2 linked regions of the Ancylothrix sp. D3o genome follow. The protein of the gene in region 1 binds, or shares a complex with, the protein of each later gene. Links are inferred from orthologs where the notes say so. Each region holds a gene or a part of one and is shown in the gene's direction. Other genes may lie near its edges. The genes, in order: dnaB and dnaG.

Region 1 (10,585 bases):
TCCATAATTTCTTCTTCGGTTGCTTCGGGACGCGCATAGGCAATATTATTGCGAACCGTATCATTAAATAAAAAAGTATGTTGGCTAACAATTCCCATTGATTGGCGTAAAGTTTTGAGATCAAATTCTCGCAAATCACGGCCATCAATTAAAATAGAACCCCTAGTAGGGTCATAAAATCGGGGTAACAAATCTGCTAAAGTAGTTTTGCCGGAGCCGGTTCCTCCCACCAGAGCTAAAGTTGTTCCTCGCGGCAAATATAAATTAATATCACTGAGGACAATTTCTGCATGATCGGGATAAGAAAAGGAAATATCTTTAAAATGTATGGCTTCTTTTAAACCACTATAGGGAAGTCTGCCATTTACCATAAAATGCTTATTATCCCGCCGCAAAAAATCATTAACAACTTCAACGCTGGCGGAGGTATTAGCAAGGTGACTGCGGGCACTATTGAGTTGAGAAATTTGCGGTAATAACCGAAACAGAACTAATAAATAAGTTAACAAAACCGTTGAAATAGATTGCATTTGCTCGGCAAAAAAAGTCCGTCCTAAAAACACAATTAATAACAAAGCAATAATACTGCTGACTTCTGTTAAAGGCGAAATAGCAGCATAATTTGCTTCTGATTGAAAATCTGCCTTTTCCCGTTCGCGGATTAATTGTTTGATTTGTTCATATTCGCGTTCTTCATTACTCGTGGATTTCACCAACCGGATACCGCTGAGAGTTTCTAAGACGCGAACAGAATAAGCTTTAGAAGCTTCTGAAAGCAGTTTGCCAAAATATTTTGAGCGGCTAATTGCAAACTGATTAACTAAAGCCACAAAGGATAATAACAGGGAAGAAACCAGCGTCAACTCCCAAGAAATTGCCACCAATAAGCCAATAAAAACAAATACCGTAATTGCTGTGATAATCAGTTGAATAGTCGTACTAATTGCATTAGCAGTGCGTCCCACCTCTGCACCAAGCCGGTTAATTAAATCACCGACTTTCATTTTAGAATAAAAATCTAAATCTACATCTAAAAGCAATTTTAAACCAGCTTCGCGTAAATCTGCCGTTAAATTTCTTGTCAAAGAAACTGAGAGTAAGGTACTGCCATAACCGGCCAAATTTTTAAAACTAATCGCCAACACAATCGAAATAGCCATCACCGTGATCCGGTAGTCAGCGGGGACACCGACAAACGGCATTAACAAAAACTTGATAATCGGCGGAGCCTCTTTTAAATCTACCGTTTGATTTAGCAAACTTAAAATAACCGGCACAATTAAAGTCGTGCTCACCCCATTAAATAATGCTCCCGAAAAGCCAAGAGCAATCGTTAAAAAAATTTTCCCAGGATAGTATTGAGCGAATTTGAGAATTAGCTTATTAGTAAACATAGAGCCATCCCAATTGTGGACAAGGGGTCGGTGGTAAAGGAATCGATACAGACACAGAGCCGGTCAAAAAATTTGCCGATAAAACTGGCATGATAATCAAATAAGTTTTGTCAGTGATTATGGTTAGTTTAATTTAACCGCAGATTAACAAAGCTCAGTTATATTTTAGATAATTGACACCCCGATATATGCAAAATTTTATCTGCGTTAATCTGTGGGGCAGGCATCGCCGGTGCTAGACATTTGCGATTAAATTAAAAGCTTTCCTTCTCAGAAATTCTCTAATTTTTAAAACTTGGAAAACCCGAAAATTTTTTCTAATTATTAACACAATCCTAGCAAAAAACCACCCTTTATAGGGGCCGCTGCGGGGTGACGACCCCATACCCAAAAACCCAAATACTTTTAGCATTAACCCTCATGTAATATCCAAAAATCAACTATAACAGAACCGAACGCAGCACCCCAGATAAAATCTCCGCCATCGCATCAAGACTATAGCTCTCAATACAACGCGCTCTTGCCATCGCACCCCGCAGATTAGCCTGTTCTAAATCCTGAAAAATCGCCTCCAGCGTCGCAGCAATTTGGTCAGGCCGGCCGGCATCCACCAAAAAACCAGTCTCCCCTAAAATTGCCGGAATATCCCCCACACGAGTTGCCAAAACCGGCTTCGCCATTGCCATCCCCTCAGAGAGTTTAATCGGAAATTGCGCCACCGCCGTCAATTCATCGCGTTGGGGGACAACCACAACGTGCGCCGCCGCCACCACCGCAGGCATTTCTACCACCGGCACCGCAGGTAACTTTACGATCCAGCGACCCCAGCGAGAAATCAAAATTTCGTCGTAGTTATCATACGGATTTTCGCCGACAATTATCAATTTATAATCGGGATGATTAAGCCGGTCAAGAGCCATCAAAACATCCTCCAGTCCCTTATGAGGACGAGGAGCCCCCGGAAACATCAACACCCGCAACCCAGCCAAACCATAGCGAATTCGACTTGCCTCAGCATCAAAATGCTCTGGATTAAACAAACAAGTATCTTTCCCATTCGGCACATAAACACCCCCAAAACGCTGTTGCAAAAAACTCGTATCCACCGTCACCGCATCCGCTTGTTTTACCAGCTTTTCCATCCACCGCAAATAAACAGGATGAGACACATCCCGCAACGCCCCATCTTTTTTGAAAATATCTCTAGCCAATTGTTTCAAACTTGGCCGGTAACGCCCCTCATCCCCTCCACACCAACTTAACTCCCAATCATCAATATCTAAAATAATAGGCCGCTTCCCCAACATTTTCCCGCACAAACCTACCCCAAAACTCGTAGGTTTTGGCTTAACTGCATAAATAATATCTCCCTCTATTTTATTTAAAATTTCTGCCCCATACCTCAACACCTGCGGCAAGCCCGAAGCCTGCACAGCCTTAACTTCCAGCGTTGGCGGCGGTTCAGGATAAATTTTACCCCCAAACAAAAACCCCAGAATTTCTACATCAAAATTCAATTTTTGTAAAGCTTGACCCAAAACATAAGCCCGGTCTACTCCGCCTTTACACAAAGTAGGCGACAAAATCGAAATTTTTAGTCGTTTTCCTTTTTCATTTTTCATTTGTCATTTGTTTAAGTGAAACCGGCATTTTGTCTGCGATACATCTGCGGTTAAAAAAATTAATTCCCCTGTTGCCGGCTAACAACCTCTCGATAAATTGCTGCCATTTCTGCCGCCACATCTTCCATCGTTCGCACCGGGATGTGGTGAATATTCTCACCCAACCCCACCACCATTAAGCGATTCCGGGCCAAATCAGCCAAAGCATCAGCCCAAGCTTGCACATCCAAAGCAGGAACCAACAAACCATTTACCCCATGCCTTACCAACTCAGCAATTCCGCCAATATCGGAACCCAGCACCGGCACCCCCAGTTTAAACGCTTCGAGCACCACCAACGGGCCGGTTTCCAAACACTGCGAAGGCACCGCCAACACATCAAAATTCATCAATGCCGGTGTCACCTCAAGGCGAGATAACTTTTCCGCCACCCGGATGCGCGAGTCTGTCTGCGAAATAGCCAGCGCTCGGTCGCGGGCTAAACGGTCACTTTCTCCGTGTACCATCCCGTGTAAAGTCAGTTCGATGTTGACATCACCAGGCAACCGCCGTACAGCCTCCACCAAAACCTCAGCCCCCTTGGTTTCGTGCCACCGGCCCAAAAAACCCACCCGCAAAGGCTTTTCGATAGGCGATACCCGCTTCTCAATTTTTAACAATTCCCCACCAATATTAGAAGCCACACCCTGCCGGCATAACACTACTTTTTTCTCAGGAACGCCATTAATTAACAGCGCCTCATAAAGCCATTCACAAACCGCTATAATCCGATCTGCTAAAGCTGCCATTTCCAAAAGCTTGTGCCGGTGCGCTTTGACGCGGCCCGGAATGCCGATGGCCCTGCCAAGCTGGCGCAGCCGGACTTCGGGAGAGTTCAGCAGATAAGTTTCTAAGCTTGAAGATTGGGCAGGTAAATTACTTAACGCCCCAATTGCCCAATCGGGGACTCGTGGCGGCACTCCTACACAGCGTCCGCAGAGTGTTTCATCAATACGTCCATCACAAACCGTCTCTCCGTTTCGCATCATCGTACCGCGTAAACAAACGGCTTCTGACAGGTGGATAGTGACAATAGAGGGTAAACCCAGCCGGTGCGCCAGCCGCAAGTGTTGGACACCACAACCAAATCGCCAAGAGTGCTGGTGATAGATATCGGCTTTTTGCCGGTTTATCCAATCAGCGAAATACTCAAAATCTTTTGGCGGGATTTGTTCTTGATATTCTGCAATGCTTGCCGTTTCAGGGTTGCAGGGATAACGGTAAACGTCCGTACCGTTATAGGTGTAGTTGTCTGGTTCGGTTGTCTTGCGGGCGGCGGCGACGGTGCTAGAAATGCCCAAATCTCGCAAGTTTTTTACTAATTCCTCAATATAAACCTCAACGCCGCCAGAGGTATCAGGCAAATACCAACTGCTGCCATGAAGAATTTTCATTACATTTTTAGGTTTTTAGTCCACTATCGAAATACGTTTTTCTTGAATTTGCTCAAAAATCAAGTTAAGGTCTTGGCGCATCTCCGTAGTGAGTTGGTAGTCTCTGAGCAAGGCTGAGGTAATTTCCAGATGCTCTTGAGTGGTAATTCGCTCTTGGGTAAGAATGCGATGAGCCAGTGCATCGAGGTTAAGGTTGGATTTATTTGATAGGTTTCGTAACATAAGACAATAGGGGTCAAGTGTCATTGGTCAGGGCAGGCAGAGGGGCTCGTTGGCATTGGTCATTGGAAAAAAAACACATTCGTACAAAGGACAAATGACAATGGAAATTTACCGGCTGGCTGCACTTTCTAACAACTATATATTTTTACTCTACGACAGCCAGGAAAATATCGCGGCTGTGGTTGATCCGGCGGTTGCATCTTCTGTGCTTGAGCAGTTAAAAAGTTTGGGTGCAGAGTTGGTGGCGATTTTTAATACTCACCATCACAGTGATCACGTTGGCGGGAATGCGGAGTTAATGCAGCATTTTCCTCTGGTGCGGGTGTATGGTGGGGCGGAGGATCGAGGACGCATTCCGGGCCAGCAGGTGTTTTTGCAAGAAGGCGATTTTGTTGAGTTTGCGGGCCGCACGGCGAGAGTGTTTTTTGTGCCGGGACACACAAAGGCTCATATTGCTTATTATTTTCCGCCGCTGGCCGGTGAGGAGATGGGGGATTTATTTTGTGGGGATACGATATTTGCGGGGGGTTGTGGCCGGTTGTTTGAGGGTACACCGGCCCAAATGGTTGATTCTTTGAGTAGATTACGAGCTTTACCGGATAACACGCGGGTTTGGTGTGCCCACGAATACACGCTTAATAATTTGCGATTTGCGCTGACTGTGGATACTGCCAACCCGCAATTAAAAGAGCGTTTTGAGCAGGTTAAACAAGCGCGTAGCAGGGATGAAGCTACAATTCCTTCTGTTTTGGGGTTAGAAAAGCAAACGAATCCTTTTTTACGTTGGGATGAGCCTGGGTTGCAAAACGCTGTCAAAGCCTCCTCTGAAGTGCAAACCTTCAGCCGGTTACGGGGTCTCAAAGAGCAGTTTTAGCCTCAGAGGACAAGCGCAAAGAAACTGGCTTTATGAGAATATTGTCTGAGTTTCCAGCAGATATTTCCTCACAAACCCGGTTTCTAACTTGGTGGGTGTCCCCTGAAGTCCCGAACTCTGCCTACTTGCCGGCTCAAAGCCAAATCAGCTATGATATGATGTTTTGGTTTGTGTTTAAACGCCTCGAATCGACCGAGCGGCGCTGTTGACAACGGGAAAAAATCATGTCTAAACGGATTCAATTAGTTTTAACCCAAGATGTAAAAAAACTGGGTAGTAATGGCGACCTTGTGGAAGTTGCCCCTGGATATGCTCGCAATTATTTACTGCCCCAAAAAATGGCAGTCTTGACTACCCCTGGCATTCTTAAACAAGTTGAACGCCGGCGCGAAAAAGAACGTCAGCGGCTTTTGGAAGAAAAGCAACAGGCGGAAACTCGCAAAGCCGCTCTCGAAGCAGCCGGTCGTTTTACGATTAATAAGCAAGTGGGTGAAGGCGATGCAATTTTCGGCACTGTGACGACTCAAGAAGTGGCTGATTTGATTTTGGCTTCTACCACTCAAGAAGTAGACCGGCGCGGAATTACTCTGCCAGATATCCGTAAGTTGGGAACTTACAAAGCAGAGGTTAAATTGCACCAAGACGTTACCGCAGTGGTGGAAATTGTTGTGGCGGCTTTGTAAAAAATTTCCGATGTGGGTTTTGGATTTTGGATTGGATGCCAATCTGAAATCTAAAATCTACAGGATGGGATCTGCTGATGATAAAAGAAAATAGCTGCTAAAATTTTAAAATGGTTGAATCAGCTAACTTTCAAGGCAGTGGTAATCGTCTTCCTCCCCAAAATATTGAGGCAGAAGAGTCTATTTTGGGCGGAATTTTGCTTGACCCTGAAGCACTATCGCGGATTGCAGAAACTCTCCGCCCTGAGATGTTTTCGCTGATTGCTCATCAAACGATTTATAAGGCAACGATTGATCTGCACAGCAAGCACCGGCCTACGGATTTTTTAACGGTAACGGCTTGGTTGGCTGACCGCAATTTGCTGGAGAAGGTTGGGGGACAAAGTAAGTTATTGCAGTTGGTGGAGCGGACGGTATCGGCGGTTAATATTGACCAATATGCAGGGTTAGTTGTTGATAAGTTTTTAAGGCGTAAGTTGATTGGGGCTGGGAATGAGATTGTCCAGTTAGGATATGATACGGCGACGGAGTTGCCAACTTTATTAGATAAGGCTGAGCAAACAGTTTTTGATGTGACGCAGGTGCGTCCGAAGGGGGGGTTGGTTTCAATTTCGCAGACTTTGATTTCGACTTTTCAGGATATTGAAAATCGTAATCAAGGGGTGGCTTTGCCTGGTTTGCCTTGTAATTTTTATGATTTGGATGCGATTACCGGCGGGTTTCAGCGTTCTGATTTAATTATTGTGGCGGGCCGGCCGGCGATGGGAAAAACGGCTTTTGCTATCGGTATTGCTTATAGTATTGCGGCGATTCATAGGTTGCCGGTGGCGGTTTTTAGTTTGGAAATGTCGAAAGAGCAATTGGTGCAACGGATGCTTGCTTCGGAGGCAAGTATTGAAAGTAATCGTTTGCGAACCGGCAGAATTAGTCAAAATGAATGGGAACCCCTCAGCGATGCGATTGGAACGTTAACGGAGTTGCCAATTTTTATTGATGATACGGCGAATATTACCGTGACAGAAATGCGTTCTCAAGCCCGCCGGCTGCAAGCGGAAAATGGGGGAGTTTTAGGGTTGGTTTTAATTGATTATTTGCAATTAATGGAAGGTGCAAACCCGGATAACCGAGTGCAAGAGTTATCAAGAATTACGCGGTCTTTGAAGGGTTTAGCGAGAGAGTTAAATGTGCCGGTGATGACTTTATCGCAGTTGAGTCGGGGGGTAGAGGCTCGCACGAATAAACGCCCAATGTTATCAGATTTAAGAGAAAGTGGATGTTTAACCGGTGACACTTTGGTGACTTTAGCAGATAGCGGTGTTAATGTAGCAATTAGGGAATTAATAGGAAAAGTTGGTTTTGCTGTTTGGGCATTAAATGAATCTACTATGAAATTAGAAAGGGCAATTGTTAGCAATGCCTTTTCGACAGGAATTAAGCCGGTGTTTAATTTAAAAACTAGATTAGGGAGAAAAATTACAGCCACCGGCAATCACAAATTTCTCACAATTCATGGATGGAAAAGACTTGATGAATTAAAACCAGGGCAACATTTGTGTTTACCAACTCTTACCGATAGCGAGGTTTATTGGGATGAGGTAGTTTCAATAGAATACTGTGGGGAGGAGGAAGTGTACGATTTAACTGTTCCTGGTCTGCATAATTTTGTAGCAAATAATATAATTGTTCACAATAGTATTGAACAAGACGCGGATTTAGTAATTATGCTTTATCGAGATGAATATTATAACCCGGATACACCCGACCGAGGCATAGCAGAAATCAATATTGCCAAACACAGAAACGGCCCCACCGGCACCATTAAACTGTTATTTGACCCGCAATTTACCCGATTCCGAAACCTGGCAGTTCCAGGCCGGCATTAAATACCCAAAAAACCTAAAATTGGAGGTTGGGGATAGACCCAACCTAGCAAAAATTAACTGCCAATTTTCAGCAATTCGACATCAAATTTTAAAGTTGCATTAGGAGGAATAACACCACCGGCACCCCGCGAACCATATCCTAATTCAGCCGGAATAATTAACTCACGCTTTCCACCAACACGCATCGAGAGGACACCTTCATCCCAACCTTTAATTACTTGACCCACGCCAATTTTAAAAGAAAAAGGCTGGCCTCGGTCGCGGGAACTATCAAATTTTGTTCCATCTTCGAGAGTGCCGGTGTAGTGTACAACTACGGTTTGACCGGCTTTTGGTTCGGCGCCGGTTCCTTGTTCAATATCAACATATTTCAATCCTGAAGGCGTTGTTTCCACTTTTTTATTCTCCGAATTCTTTTCAGTAGTCGCGCTTGGCGACTGAGCAAGCAAAAATTGAGCAATGGGATCATCCTTACTCGGTGTTGTCACAACCACTGGCGTTTCGGTTGATTTAAGACTTGCAGCCACAGCCTCAGAACCGTTGCCGGTGAATTGGGCCACCACAAGTACCAGAAAACAAACCACCATCACGCTGAAGGTAATTATAATTTCTCGCAAAACCAATCCTCCCTTAATTGTGAAAAATCCCTAAAACTACAACCTTAAGTTTAATGCCAGATTATTGCGCCTGAACGCAAAATTTACCCACTCTCAACTTAACGCCAGAGTTTATTTTCCAAATCTCGTATCTGACGCTCTAAGCGATCAAGCCGGCCCCGCAACTCATCCATTTCTGACTGACGAGGGACTCCCATATCTTGCAAAACATTTTTGAGATGTCGCTGCACTTGTGTTTCCCAGCTTCCCTGCTCAGACTTAAGCTGCTGCATCAAATCATCAGCAAACTTTTTTGCTTGTTCTGGGTTGAGATTACCATCTTTTACCCACTCCTCGCTGACTTGGCGGATTTTTTCGGCCACCAGCGAAGTCGTTCCGATGCCAATCATAACAAGCTGCCTGAGCAAATCATTACTATCCATGCTCTGTCATCCCCTACATTTATTAAAAAAGCCGGCCAGTAGATTTCCAGCTTCCCACTCTATTTTGTCAAAATATCAAAAACTCCCCATTAGCAAATGCCGAACTGTCCTAAGTGTAATCAACCCATAAAACCCGGTACTATTACCTGTCCCCATTGCCGTACTGAGCTCAAAGCCTTTGGCCATCCGGGGATTCCGTTGTATCGTTCGGTTGCCGGTAAGTTTCTTTGTGAGAGTTGCACCTACCACCATGATGATACCTGCACCTTTCCCCAGCGTCCCTACGCTGAAACTTGCACTCTGTACGATGATATTTCCCAAGAAAAGAATAGACTGCAACAAAGGCCGGTTATTAAACCCTCTCAGCAGTTGCGGTTGTGGTTGGAGAGAAACAGCGGTTTGTTGAGTTTGTTAGGATTGCTGTTGATTAGTGTGGTGGTGGTTTTAGTGAGCCGGTGATTTTTATTAGGAGACCGAATTTACGGAGCCAGGTAATTTTTTCTGTTGGGATTCAATCAATGGATTTTAGTGTAATTGAATTCACTCAAAAGTCATCATATTTGTTAAACAAAAGGGCGCTCAGGCTTTGCCAAATGTCAGATTATCTGGCATAATTAAACAATGTTTAAATCTGGTAAAGAATGCAGAAAATCATTATGAAAAATCAAACAGTCAGCACAACAATAACTATACCGGCGGAACTTTTAGATGAGCTAGAAGCACTCAAACAAGCAGAAATTGAAGCCGCACAGATTGAAATGTCACAAGATTATGAGTATCAAGCGCAAGTGATACAGATGGAGGCTGAGTTTGCGGTAGCAAGTTGGGAAGCGTTGAAATTTGGGGAATCTGAATATGAAACGGGGAGAAGTCTATGATGCTCGAATAGAACCTATGGAGGGTTCATCAGCAAGAGTGATCAAGCATTATTATTGCTGATGAATCAAGCTTTATTAATTGCGTTGTTGGATTTGCCTGGTCACGTTTAATCCCATTTTGGGAAGATAAAGGTGATCCTATTTTCCTCGCTCCTAAATTGCTATAATAATACTCAGCCCAAAAATATGAATGAAAAATCTATGTCTACTTACAGCGCCGCATTGACTCAGGTTCTAAAACTTCCACCAGATGAGCAACTGCGACTCATCTCAGAATTATTAGTATATGTTCGTCACCGTTTTCAATCTAAACCCAAGCGGAGTATTTTAGAATTAGAAGGGTTGGGTGAGGAAATTTGGAATGGGATTGATGCTCAAGAATATGTGAATCAGGAGCGAAATTCATGGAATGGATAGCTCAGCTACAGGGAAAAATAGTGGGATTAGACACCGCGCCTTTGATTTACTTTATGGAGAAAAACCCCAAGTATATAGAAATGATGCGGTTTTTCTTTAGAGCCTTTGAACGCGGTGATTTTAGGATAGTGACATCAACA
Region 2 (10,568 bases), on another replicon or contig:
TATTTATGTCTCAAATAACGGCCCCACAAACGTCGGAGAAATTGATAAACTCACCGGAACTTTCGGAGGCCAAAAACGCTTTTTTGCCGGCAACAATGAAGGCGTAGAATTTGATAATGTTGGCAATCTTTATCAAGCCGGTGATGTAATCGTAGGTGCCGGCAGCATTCGGATTATTTCAAAAATTGGCAACCGACTTGATGGAGAAGCCTTTGCGCCGAACAGAGACCGAGAAATTGCCGGCCCGCTAACAGGATTAAATGCCCCCAAAGGCTTCGCCATTGCCCAAACAAGAGGCTTTATTATTGTTGCCGATAATGGTGCCGGCGACTTAAAAGTTTTTGGGACATCTGCGGGTGGCAATATTCCGCCGGTGGCTGTTACAAACTTGCCGGCAAAACCTTGGGATGTTGCCTATGATGAAGCCAACGACCGCTTGTATGCAGCATTAGTAGATGGCACTGTTTCTGTGTTTGATAACTACTTTGGAAATATCAATAATTTTGGCACCGCCACTATTTCCCGTAGTCTAACTATTGTTAACAGTCTCGGCGCAAAAATTTCTACTAATTTGCATGGCATTGTTTATGAACCAACGCGGAATCAATTAGTTGTAACAGATGTGGGAGCCGCTACTGCTGCACAAAGCGCCACTTTCAACACAGACGGACGTATTTACGTTCTCGATAATGTTAGCAGTGCTAATGGGGCGGTGGTACCATCCCGCACTATTGAAGGGCCGGCTACTCAAATGGGAAATCCGGTGGATTTAATTTTAAATGGCACCGATGCTTTAGTTGCAGAAAAAGCTAAAGACCAGTTATTAATTTTCCGCAACATTTTTAATGGGCCCAGCGGAAATATAGCCCCGGATTTAAGCGTGGCCGAAACTAAACCAGAAGCTTTGGCTGCTGAACGGATGCAAGCGTTAATGTATCCTGATGTTACTGATGTTGAATCGGCAACAATTCCTATTAGTTCCATTGCCACCACCAGTAACCCGCCCGCAACAGGAGCAACAGATTTTGTGGCGCGTCTGTCTACAAATTTGCAACAGCAAACAGCATTTAATACTTCTAATGCAGTTGCCAGTTTGGAAAATATTACCTACGATCTCACAGGTGATGCTTTTATTACTTTTGATAATGGCAACGATACCAATGGTGGGATTTTAATTGTTAACCGTTTGGCAGAAAGCCGTAATAACGGTGGATTTAATGCCTCACGCGACCGAATTATTGCCGGTGCAAACACCGGCCTGGTTAGCCCCAAAGGTTTAGAAGTTGCTGATGGTGCCGGTGTTGTTTTTGTCGCAGAAAATAATGCTACAACCCCAGCCATTATTGTGTTTAATACTCAAGCTCAAGGCGATGTTGCGCCATTGTTTAAAACAACAAATCTGGCCGGTCGCCGACCTTGGGATGTAGATTATTCGCCATCAAAAGATCAGCTATTTGTAGCCGCAACTGATGGAACAGTTCTGGTTTATGATAGTTATCTTGCCACTTTGGGCGCAAACGGCCCGACGCGGATTATTACTCCATTTGACCCCAGTGGAGTAAATAAAATTTCTGTGAATTTGCACGGAATTATTTATGTCGAATCTTCTGATACATTGCTGATTTCTGATGTGGGCAGTGCTCAAAGTGCAACCGATGGTCAATTGTTTGTAATTAACAATGCCGGTGCTGCCAATGGAAACACAGCGGTGCGGGCTCAAATTGTCGGCTCTAATACATTTTTAGGCAATCCGGTTGATATTACTTTTGACGGTAATAACCTTTACGTTGCCGAGAAATCTAATAATGCCATCTTCCGTTTTGATAACATTCAAAACCAGTCTGGTGTTCTCAATATTAACCCCAATTTAGGAGTAACAAGAAATCGCCCTGAATCCGTCGCTTTGGCTCCCGCTTACCTCTCAGATACTTTAGCTTAAGTAAGAAATTGAGAGGTTGGTGATATTTTTAATTAAGGGTAAATAAGCTTAAAAAAAAGACTATTTACTCTTGATTTATCAAAGCAACCTAACTTTGTTCTAGCTCCAAGCAATCTGACTTTGCTTTAAAAAAGCCCAGCAAATAAGAAAACTAAACCCCCATCAAGACGAGGTTTTGGTTTCAAAACATACCAAAGGCCGGTTTGGGGACGTTTTTGGCGAATCCGGAGTTAACGTTTTGAAGCGCAATCTCCCCCTCAATACCGCCTCCGCCGCTCCCTCAAGAAAACCAGAGAAAAATTTTCACCCCCCACCGGCATTATCATCAACCTCTGCCCGATACTTGGGATATTAGAGAGGAGATAGTAAGATACCTGTATCGACTAATCTCTATTTACCCTCAAATATGTGGCAAAACGTACTGCTGAGAATAGGTCGCCAACCGGCGCTCGCTCCTTGGCAACACATCGACTGGATCTTATTAAGCCTCGTAGTCGGGCTAACGGCGCTCGGTGGCGTGATGATTCGCAGTGTAGAATTACACTTAGGTCACACCGACTGGTGGCAACACTGGATTACAGGCGGCATCGGTTTAACCATTGCGATGTTAATTGCTCGCAACCATTATGAGGCTTTAATTCAGTGGAAATGGTTTATCTATGGCTTTATTAATATCGCCCTAATTTCGGTGCGATTTATTGGTACCCAAGCCCTCGGAGCACAGCGGTGGATTAACGTTTTTGGCTTCCACGTTCAGCCCTCGGAATTTGCAAAAGTTGGCGTCATTATTACCCTAGCTGCACTTCTCCACAATCGCGGTGCAACAACGATTCCAAATATGCTCAAAATTTTAGCCGTTACTGCTGTACCTTGGGCGCTGGTTTTTTCCGAGCCAAATTTAGGAACTTCCCTTGTTTTTGGAGCGATTACAATGGGGATGCTTTATTGGGGGGGAGCTAACCCTGGTTGGCTCATTCTCATGCTTTCTCCGGTTATTTCTGCCATTGTTTTCAACATTTATTTTCCGGGGTGGGTTGTTTGGTCAATTGCAATGGGAATTATTGGCTGGCGTACCCTCCCTTGGCAGGCGTTTGGCTCGATAGCATCTCTGGTAATTAATGTAGCTTCTGGATGGTTAGGACATATTTTTTGGGGCTTACTCAAAGATTATCAAAAAGAGCGAATTATTTTGTTTTTAGACCCTAATAAAGACCCCCTTGGTGGCGGTTATCACCTCATCCAATCTCGGATCGCCATCGGGGCCGGTCAAATTTGGGGCAAAGGTCTAACTCAAGGCACTCAAACACAACTCAATTTTATTCCAGAACAGCATACAGATTTTATCTTTTCTGCGATAGGCGAAGAGTTAGGTTTTATTGGTTGTCTAGTAGTGTTTATCGCCTTTTGGTTACTTTGTTTACGCCTGGTTCTAATTGCCCAAAATGCCAAAGATAATTTTGGATCTTTAATCGCCATTGGCGTACTTTCCATGATTATCTTTCAGGTAGTTATTAATATTGGGATGAACATTGGTTTAGCCCCAGTAACCGGCGTTCCCTTGCCTTTGCTGAGTTATGGGCGTTCTGCTTTGCTGAGTAATTTTATCGCCATAGGTTTAGTAGAATCTGTCGCCAATTTCCGACCTCGAAAGAAATATTAACCTCTTGGTTTTTTCCTTGTCTTTTTCTCGTTCCCTAGTTGCACTAGGGAACGCAATTTTTTAAGATTAGGCTTCAGGTTTTTTGATTATTTTCCTTAGTTCCCTGCTTCTACCTAAAAATGCAATTTAAGAGGCTGATTTTTCACCCCACCGGCGAAACCAAAAGATATAATTTCCTAAAATCCTAACCGATAATATAACTTTAGCTATCATTATGTATGTGGGCAGAGTCCCACCCTCTAAAAAACTATGGAAATTCCCCGTCTACATCCCGACACCATCGAAGAAGTTAAACAAAGACTCGATATTTACGATATCGTTTCTGAACAAGTTTCCCTCAGAAAAAGTGGCAAAGATTACACCGGCTTATGCCCTTTTCACGACGAAAAAACCCCCAGCTTTACCGTCAGCCCCAGCAAACAAATGTATTATTGTTTTGGCTGCGGTGCCGGTGGTGGGGCTATCAATTTTCTCATGGAAGTTGGCAAACGTCCCTTTAACGAAGTCGTCTTTGATTTAGCCAAACGATATCAAATTCCTATCCGTACCCTCGAACCCGAAAAACGCCAAGAACTTCAACGCCAAATCACCCTCCGAGAGCAACTTTATGAAATTCTCGCCATCACCACCAATTTCTATCAACACGCCCTTTATCAACCCGGTGGAAATATTGCCTTAGAATATCTCCAAACAGAACGCAAACTTAGCCCAGAAATTATCCAACAATTCCAACTTGGCTACGCCCCCGCCGGTTGGGAAACGCTTTATCATTATCTTTTAGAAACCAAAAATTTCCCCGTTCAACTCATCGAAGCTGCCGGTTTAATTGTTAACAGAAAATCCGGAACCGGCTATTATGATCGCTTCCGAGATCGTTTAATGATTCCTATCTGCGATTCTCAAGGCAGAGTCATCGGTTTTGGTGGCAGAACTCTCACCGATGAAATGCCAAAATACCTCAACTCTCCCGAAACAGAATTGTTTGAAAAAGGCAAAACTCTCTTCGCCCTCGACAAAGCCAAAACCGCCATCAGCAAACAAGATAAAGCCATCGTTGTTGAGGGATATTTTGATGCAATTGCCCTTCATGCTGCCGGTATTACCAACGCCGTCGCCTCCCTGGGAACTGCCCTGAGTTTAACCCAAGTGCGGCAACTTTTACGCTATACAGAATCAAAGCAAATTATCCTCAATTTTGATGCCGACAAAGCCGGTACAAATGCCGCCGAAAGAGCAATTGGTGAAATTGCATCCCTTGCCTATCGCGGTGATGTCAATTTGAGGATTCTTACCCTCCCTAACGGCAAAGATGCTGATGAATATCTCAAAACTTATTCAGCCGAAGATTATCAAATTTTGCTAGAAAGTGCCTCTTTATGGTTAACCTGGCAAATTGACCAACTTTTACAAACCAAGGACCTAAAACAACCGGATCAATATCAGCAAATAGCAACAGAAATGGTGAAGTTATTATCCAACATCACCAATGACAATCAGCTTACTTATTATGTCGATTATTGTGCAGAAATTCTTTCTTTGCGGGACTCGCGGCGCACTCCCATAATTAGGGAAAATTTGCTAAATCAAATAACAAGCCGGTGTGCAGAACTTTTGAGAATTGATGAGTCTTGCATTGTTGCACCTTTGATTGAAAACAAGCTCAAAATCAGCAGCCGGCCTCCTCTAAGACACAACGTTTCTACCCCAGAAAAATCTAAACCTGAAATGCCGGTTTCTGGAGAAACCAACCTCTTAAAAAAAGCCGAAGCTTTTCTATTACAATCTTACATTCATTATCCTGAATATCGCAGTGCCGTCATAGAAGTTTTAGCAGAAAGAAAATTAGAATTTACTCTTGAACCCCACAAGAAATTATGGCAATTTATCACAGAATTAAATGATTTGCAGGCTGAACCCCTTAAACTTATTTCCGCTTTACAAGATTGTTATTTAGCAGAAAATAGCGGCGAAGTTTCCCAAATATCTTACCTGTTTCATCTCGATGAAAAAACCCAACTTGATACAGTTCGCACTCCTTTAGTCATTCGCGCCGCCGCCGCATCAATTGACCGCGTAATTTGCGAAAATAAAATCCGCGAAGCCTTACAAGAGTTGCACAAAATCGACTTATTAACGAATCTCGAATTAGGGCAATTTTATCAACAACAACTGCTTACCCAAAAAGCTCGAATCAAGGAATTAGAAAAAGAACGTTATACAACTTTTAAAGATTTAGTCAGCGTTCCTTGGTTGTAAAAATAATTTTTGTTCGCTTATATCCCCCCTTTTTAAGGCACTAGGGGGGATATTGGAGTGTGGGTTTCTGAAAATTGTTAGATTTCTTCAATCACAATACAAAGTTTCTTTTGTCTCGCGTCCCGTCACAGGATTAGTACCTGTGGCAATTTTACAAAGTGCTTTTTGCATATCTTGACGCAACAAAACATCTGTAAAATCAGCCCCATCAATAGTAGAACCATCAAACTTAGCATTAAAAGCAAACGCCCCTTCTAACACAGCATTGGTAAGATTTGCCTTGAAAAAACGAGCAGTATCTAAAGTGGCACCTCGTAGATCAGCCCCTTCTAAATTTACCCGTTCCAAAGTCGCCCCAAACAAACTTACACCGGCCAACTTAGTATTACTCAAATTACTGTTGCGGAGGACAGCTTTTGTAAAGCTAGAATCCGTCAAATCTCGCCCCGAAAAATCCACACCCACCAAAGTTTCTTTGTTATAATCATTGGCAAAAGCCGGCATGACAATTACCAAACTTGCTGTTAGGAACAGCACCACCGAAAACACAACCGATAATACAATTGCAGGAATACGTTTAGAAACTCTATCGCCCATTTTGTTGAAGTTTAAAGAAAATCGCATTAAGGGTTTAACTGTTGGAGAAAAGGTTAATAGTAGCAATCGCTACAGGAGTATCCTATCTCGGAAGTGTCCCCACAAGCAATTGCACTCATCGCAATGTTAAAATCCTTTGCCAAACCTCAAAAATAATCAAACCAGCCGATGCCAAAAACTCCAACCCACACCGGCACTTTAGGAGAAAACTTAGTCGCACAGTGGTTACAGCAGCAAGGATGGGAAATCTTAGCACAGCGCTGGAAGTGCCGGTGGGGAGAACTGGACATTATCGCTTACTCTCAACCCACAGGGCAATTAATCTTTGTAGAGGTCAAAACTCGCAGTCGCCATTCTTGGGACACCGGGGGGATTTTTGCCATCACCCCCCAAAAACAAGCTAAACTGGGCCAAGCCGCCGCGCTTTTTTTGGCCGATCACCCAGTTCTCGCTAACGTAGCCTGTCGATTTGATGTAGCCCTCGTCAGTTGCCAACAAATGCCCTATAAACAGCACCGGCATCGAGAGGCGACATCGCTTAATGTGTCGGTCAATCCGGGTGAACCCGTTTTGAATGAAAATTTTCACCTAACCCTTGTTGAGTATATCGAGTCTGCCTTCTGTCCACCCAACTAACTAAGCAAGGGTTTCTGGGCAATATCCTAAGCCTTTAACAAACTGCTTGCGAAACTCTTCAATTTCGCCGCGATCTGGATGACCGTGAGAAACCACAGCCACCTGATAACGCCGCATCACATCCACCGGCGATTGTCCATTCTCTAAACTCCATAAAGCCATTTGTAACCGAATTCCTGGCGAGTAGGGAATCCCTAACTCATTCATAAACGCTCGGAAATCCCCGCTTTTTTGCAAATTCAGGGGGTTTCTCATTTTCACACGAACGACCCATCCATCTATTTGATGAATAACGCTCATAAAACTAACCGGAAGATGAGGGCTGGTGTGCAGGTACTCTGCAATTCTCAGCGTGAGACTGGCATTAGCAACGAAATAAAGGTATTCCATCGGGAAAGAGTTCTGCAAAGGCTACATTTTTATTGTCTAAGATTATGGCGCAAATGAATACGGGAAAAACCCCTTTCTTTATTGGGTAATATTCCCCAATTTCCCTTTTTTTTTTCTTTACTCTCTTTAATAGAGAGCCAAAAAATATTGACATCTATCTTAAGATAGAAACTATCTCTGTTTAAATTTAACCAGCCGGCCTAGAAAGCGCAGCCCTTGAGGAGAGAGAGATTTCCGCTTGATTCCAGCATAGCTTAACCCCAATAACTCCATAGCCGTCTCCTATTCCATCAGACAGACTCACCTGATAGTAGCAGGTATTCGCCTATTAACCAAACCCTGAACCTCAAAAGAAATTACCCGATAAAGTTGCAGCCCATACCAAAGCACTCAAGTTATTTTTTCACTTGCCAACAACAGGATAAAATACTTAGTCTCAGTCTATATTTTTAGATAATCTTTAAGCCACTCATTCCCCATGCCTTCCCTCTAAAAATTGACCAAAAAGCCCAAAAAAAAATCAAGCCCTTTAAAAACCGGCCTCTTTTTGATGTAGAAGGCAAAAACCATGCAGCCGGTATGACATTACAAATTAATATTCCTCACAACCTCAACATCTGCTAAATTTAACAACCATAGGAAATAAACATTACCAACTTCCTTAACGACCACACCCTAAGAACGAAATTACCCCAGAAACCTTGGACGAGCCTCAAACCAAACCAAACCCAGCCATAACCGACAGCGATCAGTCCCTAGACAACTACAACTACGAACTGCCGAGCGGTAGCATTGCCCAAAACCCAGCAGTTCCCAGAGACAGTTCTCGCCTGCTCGTTGTTAATTCCCCTCACCAACACAGCCACCATATTTTTCGGGAATTACCCCAACTGCTGCAAAAAGGCGACTTGCTGGTAATGAACAACACCCGCGTTATTCCCGCCCGACTGTATGGCTACAAAACCACCGGCGCGCCGGTAGAAATTTTATTACTCGAAGAAATCGAACATAACCACTGGTTAGCCTTAGTCAAACCAGGAAAACGCCTTAAAATCGGTGTCAAAATCCTCTTTAACTCCAAAGAAAACCCCACCCACTCGAATTTAAGCGCCACAGTTGTCGCCACCGACGAAGCCACAGGCGGGCGGATTTTGCAATTTGACTTACCAAAAGAACAGTCTCTTATCCAATATTTAGAAGACTATGGGCACATTCCCCTCCCCCCCTACATCACAGAAAGCAGCGCCGCACCGGCACAATATCAAACCGTCTACGCCGAACAAGACGGCTCAGTAGCAGCCCCCACCGCCGGCCTCCACTTCACTGAAGAATTGCTACAAAAACTTGCTTTTGCCGGCATCGAAACCGCTTTTGTGACATTAAACGTAGGCGTTGGAACCTTTCGCCCTGTGGAAACCCAAAACGTGACCGAACACAAAATGCACTCAGAATGGGTACAAGTGCCGGCCACCACCGTCGAAAAAATCCAGCAAACCAAGGAACGCGGCGGTAGAATTATTGCCGTTGGTACCACCGTTGTACGTTCCCTAGAAGGGGCTGCGGCGGCGTTTGAAGGCCGGTTACAGCCTTTTTGTGGCAAAACAAACCTATTTATTTACCCTGGCTATCAATGGCGAGTGGTTGAAGGATTAATCACCAATTTTCACTTACCGAAATCCAGTTTACTGATGTTGGTGAGTGCCTTGATAGGCCGGGAACGCTTGCTTAATTTATATCAAGAAGCAATTGCCAAAGATTACCGTTTTTACTCGTTTGGCGATGCCATGTTGATTTTACCCGCAGCAAATATATCGCTTTTCTCCAATCTGTGAGATATCAAAAAACCGGTTTCTCAGCCTCATCCTGTAAAAACCGCTATAAACAAACCGGAGACAAAGGGATCATAAAACCCCATCTTTCTCCGGCTTGCTTTAACGTTGTTGTGTTTGGGCTTGTAAAAATAACGCCACCGGCAGCTTTTAGAATGCCGGCAAACTTTTATTCTTCATCTTCTTCTTCATTGCCGGGATATACAAACGTCGAGCGCTTGGTTAAAATCGACTTACCCAAGCTCAGCGCTCTCTGCGCTTGCAGAGCGGCCTTATTTTTCCAAGTAGCCTTGCGCTTATCCCGCTTAGATTTCGAGGTTTTCTTCTTAGGAACCGCCATGGTCGTAAAGGGTGCTAATTAGTCACAATCTTACAAGTATAAACCATAACCACCGACTTTCAACGCTGTTTTTTGCGCCCTTAGTTTGTAAGCGTTTATTTTGGATGGGTGAAACACCTTTAAGGACTCGGCAAAATTAAACCAGGCTGCACAGAACTCGGCTGCACAGAACTCGGTTGCACCATTGCCGGTTGAACAATAGTCGGCTCAACGGTTGTGGGTTGAGTCGAGACAGGCTCGGTTGCCGTCCCCTCGGCCGGCAGTTGCGGACTCATCCCCGGTAGCAAATTATCAGGAAGCTGATCTAAGCGAACCGGCTCCCCACCTGCGGGCACCCCCGGAATCACTTGCGGAGTAACCGGCCGGCCTGGAATTAAATCCACCGGCACCGGCTGCACAGGCACCGGCCCAGAAACCGTAGGCTGTTTTGGTAAGACCGGCTGCACCGGCCCAGAAACCGGGGGTTGCATAGGCTGTTGTGCCGGTGGCGTTGTCGGCGGTAGCCCAGAACCAAAACCCAAAAGCATTTTAGAACTGGGGTAAAAAGTAGCCCACTGTCTGGTTTCTGACTGAGTTTGCCACTGAGTGCGACTGACTTGGAGCCTTAAAAGCGGAGCAATGGTGCCTTGATGTTGACCGCTGATCGAAATCAAAACCATCTCTCGTTGCAGGTCAGCCGCAAAAGCTTTTTCAACGGCAGTTTTTGCCACCTGCACAGCCCGCTCAACCAAATTCTCATAGGTTTCGCCGTTTTGAGCCTGCACAGAAAGCTGCAACAGCGCCTCCGAAGCGCTCAACAATTGGGGATTAAGCATTTGCCAACCAAAAACAGCCAGCAGCAGCACCAAAGCGCTGCTATCCCTAAAAATTTTCCCCAAGAAACGGCCATTGGTTCGAGAAAGCAATTTTGCCATTTTTCTT

Evidence for each region.
Region 2: the proteins of dnaB (region 1) and dnaG are in contact, whole or in part, in a crystal structure (PDB 2R6A), measured with the Geobacillus stearothermophilus proteins. The link is inferred for Ancylothrix sp. D3o from one-to-one orthologs. Residues at the interface, in WP_033016901.1 of Geobacillus stearothermophilus: Ser13, Glu15, Ala16, Gln18, Glu91, Leu92, Asp94, Ala95, Val96, Pro97, Thr98, Ala99, Ala100, Asn101, Tyr104, Tyr105, Ile108; in WP_049624496.1 of Geobacillus stearothermophilus: Lys456, Leu457, Leu458, Pro459, Ala460, Asn463, Ala464, Leu467, Leu535, Leu536, Ile537, Ala538, Gln544, Glu545, Asp548, Tyr549, His552.

What each region holds. Positions count from the first base shown.
Region 1 is NZ_JAMXEX010000001.1:8,541-19,125, reverse strand. Bases 5,735-8,724 are described here. They hold dnaB (replicative DNA helicase), read left to right. Parts: upstream 5,735-6,338; coding sequence 6,339-8,111; downstream 8,112-8,724. Other genes in these bases: NG798_RS00080 (FKBP-type peptidyl-prolyl cis-trans isomerase), read right to left, coding at 8,165-8,724; rplI (50S ribosomal protein L9), read left to right, coding at 5,770-6,228. Also shown: NG798_RS00115 (ABC transporter ATP-binding protein), read right to left, coding at 1-1,394; NG798_RS00110 (glycosyltransferase family 4 protein), read right to left, coding at 1,835-3,016; NG798_RS00105 (glycosyltransferase), read right to left, coding at 3,076-4,449; NG798_RS00100 (hypothetical protein), read right to left, coding at 4,465-4,671; gloB (hydroxyacylglutathione hydrolase), read left to right, coding at 4,772-5,545; more of NG798_RS00080, read right to left, coding at 8,725-8,728; NG798_RS00075 (phasin family protein), read right to left, coding at 8,827-9,150; NG798_RS00070 (zinc ribbon domain-containing protein), read left to right, coding at 9,247-9,609; NG798_RS00065 (hypothetical protein), read left to right, coding at 9,807-10,028; NG798_RS00060 (hypothetical protein), read left to right, coding at 10,215-10,445; NG798_RS00055 (PIN domain-containing protein), read left to right, coding at 10,433-10,585. UniProt on the Escherichia coli protein: The main replicative DNA helicase, it participates in initiation and elongation during chromosome replication. Travels ahead of the DNA replisome, separating dsDNA into templates for DNA synthesis.
Region 2 is NZ_JAMXEX010000008.1:169,518-180,085, reverse strand. Bases 3,379-6,351 are described here. They hold dnaG (DNA primase), read left to right. Parts: upstream 3,379-3,848; coding sequence 3,849-5,855; downstream 5,856-6,351. Other genes in these bases: NG798_RS15610 (pentapeptide repeat-containing protein), read right to left, coding at 5,943-6,351; rodA (rod shape-determining protein RodA), read left to right, coding at 3,379-3,599. In the rest of the region: NG798_RS15625 (hypothetical protein), read left to right, coding at 1-1,939; more of rodA, read left to right, coding at 2,346-3,378; more of NG798_RS15610, read right to left, coding at 6,352-6,479; NG798_RS15605 (YraN family protein), read left to right, coding at 6,621-7,088; NG798_RS15600 (hypothetical protein), read right to left, coding at 7,089-7,478; tRNA preQ1(34) S-adenosylmethionine ribosyltransferase-isomerase QueA, read left to right, coding at 8,180-9,310; rpmF (50S ribosomal protein L32), read right to left, coding at 9,477-9,647; NG798_RS15585 (hypothetical protein), read right to left, coding at 9,767-10,561. UniProt on the Escherichia coli protein: RNA polymerase that catalyzes the synthesis of short RNA molecules used as primers for DNA polymerase during DNA replication.